DNA from 2 places in the Blautia sp. SC05B48 genome. Region 2 is predicted to be linked to the other one. Evidence: predicted binding sites of a transcription regulator. Region 2 holds the regulator's gene; the other holds the start of a gene.
The links. Region 2 encodes NrdR, which represses ribonucleotide reductase genes. Its sites were predicted from a motif close to CACAANATNTTGTG; they were not measured.
Positions count from the first base shown of each region.

Region 1: the regulator NrdR is predicted to act here: its motif matches at 929-942, upstream of EYS05_RS09250 (ribonucleoside triphosphate reductase).

Region 1 covers NZ_CP040518.1:2,010,279-2,012,485, forward strand. Annotated here, with positions in the region: gene hflX (GTPase HflX) at 1-879, shown strand, start outside; gene EYS05_RS09250 (ribonucleoside triphosphate reductase) at 1,094-2,207, shown strand, end outside.
Region 2 covers NZ_CP040518.1:2,719,721-2,721,927, reverse strand. Annotated here, with positions in the region: gene gdhA (NADP-specific glutamate dehydrogenase) at 1-330, shown strand, start outside; gene nrdR (transcriptional regulator NrdR) at 587-1,036, opposite strand; gene EYS05_RS12535 (YlmC/YmxH family sporulation protein) at 1,175-1,429, shown strand; gene sigG (RNA polymerase sporulation sigma factor SigG) at 1,543-2,207, shown strand, end outside.

The DNA.
Region 1 (2,207 bases), 710 kb from region 2:
GAAGGCAAGATCCAGGTAGAGCTTGCACAGCTTCGTTACCGGTCTGCACGTCTTGTGGGACTTCGTTCTTCTCTTTCGCGACTTGGAGGAGGAATCGGAACCAGAGGCCCCGGTGAGAAAAAGCTGGAGACAGACCGTCGTCTGATCCGGAACAGGATTTCCGCACTAAAGCAGGAGCTTTCCCAGGTGGAAAAGCACAGAGAGCTGATCCGTTCCAGAAGAGCTGTGGGAAATCTGAAGACAGCAGCCATTGTCGGTTATACCAATGCAGGAAAGTCAACGCTTCTGAATACACTGACAGGCGCCTCGGTGCTTTCGGAGGATAAGCTGTTTGCCACACTGGATCCGACTACCCGTCTTCTGACGCTGGATGACGGACAGCAGCTTCTTCTTACGGATACCGTAGGCTTTATCCGCAAGCTTCCGCACAATCTGGTGGAAGCCTTCAAGAGTACTCTGGAGGAAGCCAAATATGCGGATTATATCATTCATGTGGTAGATGCATCCAATCCTCAGGCGGAGATGCAGATGCATATCGTATATGAAACCCTGAAAGAGCTTGGTGCCCTGGGAAAAAAGACGATCACACTTTTTAACAAGCAGGACCGTGTTTCCGGGGAGAGCTTCCGGGATCTCCGGGCAGACCATACGCTGAAGATTTCCGCACAGACAGGAGAAGGGCTTGAGGAATTTAAGCAGCTTCTTTCGGAGATCCTAGCAGAAGGACAGATTTATATGGAACGGCTTTTTCCTTATTCGGAGGCCGGTCAGATACAGCTGATCCGTGAGTATGGACAGCTTCTTTCGGAAGAGTATACCGAAGGCGGGATTGCTGTAAAAGCAAGAGTTCCGCGGGAAATCTATCCGAAAGTCACATAATGTTAAAATATCTACTCAGTACCATATATAGTACCGTGAACAAAACGGGCACTATATATGGTGCTTTTTATGTTGACGCAAAGAGGCGTGTCTGATACAATAAGCCTACAGCGCTTTGAACACAGATCGTGAAACGGAGTGTGTTCGTAAGCAGGCAAGTGAGGCGGAATGGAATATCCGCTTATAAATAAATGCATGAGGGAGGCATTTTCTTATGTTTCAGGTAGTAAAAAGAGACGGCGAATTAGACGAATTCAAAATGGGGAAGATCACCGCGGCAATTGACAAGGCATTTGATGCTAAAGGCAAGAATTACAGTTCGGATATGATCGATCTTCTGGGACTTCGTGTTACAGCGGATTTTCAGAATAAGATCGAGAACAACCGGATTTCTGTTGAGGATATCCAGGACAGTGTGGAGAACGTACTGATCCAGGCCGGATATTCTGATGTTGCCAAGGCGTATATCCTTTATCGTAAGCAGCGTGAGAAGATCCGCAATATGAAATCTACCATCCTTGACTATAAAGAGATCGTAAACAGCTATGTAAAGGTTGAGGACTGGCGTGTAAAGGAGAACTCAACGGTTACTTATTCTGTAGGAGGTCTGATCTTAAGCAACTCCGGAGCAGTTACCGCAAACTACTGGCTGTCTGAGATCTATGACAACGAGATCGCAGATGCACACAGAAATGCAGATATCCATATCCATGATCTGTCCATGCTGACCGGTTACTGTGCAGGCTGGTCCCTGAAGCAGCTGATCCGAGAGGGACTTGGCGGTATTGAGGGTAAGATCACTTCTGCACCTGCAAAGCATTTAAGTGTACTCTGTAACCAGATGGTGAATTTCCTGGGTATCATGCAGAACGAGTGGGCAGGCGCACAGGCATTTTCATCCTTTGATACTTATCTGGCACCTTTTGTAAAGTCAGACAACCTTTCCTATCCGGAGGTTAAAAAATGTATTGAGTCCTTTGTATATGGCGTAAATACTCCAAGCCGCTGGGGTACTCAGGCACCGTTTTCCAACATTACACTGGACTGGACCGTTCCGGACGACCTTGCAGAGCTTCCGGCTATCGTAGGCGGCAAGGACATGGATTTCAAATATAAGGACTGTAAGAAAGAAATGGATATGGTCAACAAGGCATTTATCGAGACCATGATCGAGGGAGATGCCAACGGACGTGGATTCCAGTATCCGATCCCGACCTATTCCATCACAAAGGAATTTGACTGGTCTGATACCGAGAACAACCGTCTTCTTTTTGAGATGACTTCCAAGTACGGTACTCCGTATTTTTCCAATTATATCAACAGTGATA
Region 2 (2,207 bases):
TGCAAATACGTCGTTGAAGGTGCAAACATGCCTACTACTCTTGATGCAACAACATACCTTCAGGAGAACGGTGTTCTCTTCATGCCTGGTAAAGCCGCAAACGCTGGCGGTGTTGCCACATCTGCACTTGAGATGAGCCAGAACTCCATGAGACTTTCCTGGACAAGAGAAGAGGTTGATGAGAAACTCCACCACATCATGATCGATATCTTCCACAAAGCTGATGACGCTGCTAAACGTTACGGTATGGAAGACAACTATGTTGTAGGTGCAAACATCGCCGGCTTCGAAAAAGTTGTTGACGCTATGAAAGCTCAGGGTATTGTTTAATTAAGTTTCCTGAATCATTAATGTATATTTATAGCAGGGACCGCAGAGGATTTTTCCCAGGCGGTTCCTGTTTTTTTGTATCCACTTTTACGATCTCTGAAAAATCAAACATTCATGTGTAAAGCGGACATTCGCAATCCGCTTCGCTACTTGCTCATGAACGCAGTCGCTTCGCGATCTGCGTTCAAAAAAGGCCGGTTGTCTTTTGACAATCGGCCTGAAATCTCCTGCATTTGCGGTCTATTCATTTAATCTCTTAATTGATCAGCTTCTTCAGCTCATCCATAAAGGTACTGACATCTTTAAACTCTCTGTATACAGACGCAAAGCGTACATACGCCACCGCATCCAGATCCTTCAGATGCTCCATAACGATCTCTCCGATCTTGGTACTGCTGATCTCACGGTCTTCTGACCGGAAAATATCTCCTTCTATGGAATCGATCATCTCTTCCACTCTCTCAATGGGAATGGGGCGCTTATAGCAGGCACGAAGAACACCATCCTGGATCTTGGAACGTTTATAGCTTTCCCGGTTCTGATCCTTCTTGATCACAGTCAGCGGAATCGTTTCCACCTTCTCATAAGTTGTAAAACGCTTTCCGCAGGCATCACAGAGACGGCGGCGGCGGATGGAATTGGTATCCTCTACAGGTCTGGAATCTACAACTCTTGTATTATCCTGGTTACAGAACGGACATCTCACGGAACTCTCCCCCTTTCCGGATCAGTAAATCATTACTAAATTCGTTTTTATTATAAAATAAATGCACATAATGTGTCAATAATCGGACTTGCATAAATTTTACAGATTTTCCATAAAATCATACCAGGTGATGAATTTATGCGCATCTGTGAGCTGAAACAAAAAGAAGTGATCAATATCCATACCTGCCGCAGTCTTGGCTGCCCTCTTGATGTGGAATTCTGCTGTGAAACCGCACGTCTGAAAGCCCTGATCATGCCGGAACCGGGAAAATTTTGCTGGTGTTTTTCCAAAGAAAATGAATATTCCATTCCATGGGACTGCATCCGCCAGATCGGCGAAGATATCATCCTTGTTGATTTCCGTAATGAAAAACTGCTGTCCGGAGAATAAATACCTCCTTATTGTCAAGGCCCTTTATTTTTTATATTTTCCCTGAAAAAGTATATTTCAACCGCCCTCTGAGAATCATCTTAATGTACTGACAAGACAAGGAGGATTCTAAGATGGCACTGAATAAAGTTGAAATCTGCGGAGTAAATACCTCAACCCTTCCCGTTCTCGATCAGGAAGAAAAGGCGGAGCTCTTTAAAAGAATCAAAGCTGGCGATGAAGAAGCCAGGGAATTGTACATCAAAGGCAATCTGCGGCTTGTTTTAAGCGTGATCCGGCGTTTTCAGAACAGCAGTGAAAATCCGGATGACCTTTTTCAGATCGGCTGCATCGGCCTGATCAAAGCGATCGATAATTTCGACACCACTCTTCAGGTAAAATTTTCCACCTATGCAGTTCCCATGATCATCGGAGAGATCCGAAGATATCTCCGTGATAACAACAGCATACGGGTCAGCCGTTCTCTGCGGGATATCGCTTACAAAACCATCTATACCCGGGAAAACTATATGCGGCAGCATCTCAAAGAGCCTACCATTGCAGAAATCGCTGATGAGATCGGTATCGACAAGGAAATGATCGTCTATGCCATGGATGCGATCCAGAGCCCGGTAAGCCTTTTTGAGCCCGTGTATTCCGAAGGCGGAGATACCCTATATGTTATGGATCAGATCAGTGATAAAAAGAACCTGGAAGAAAACTGGGTGGAGGATATTTCTCTTCGAGATGCCATGAACCGGCTTGGAGAGCGTGAACGTCACATTATCGATCTCCGCTT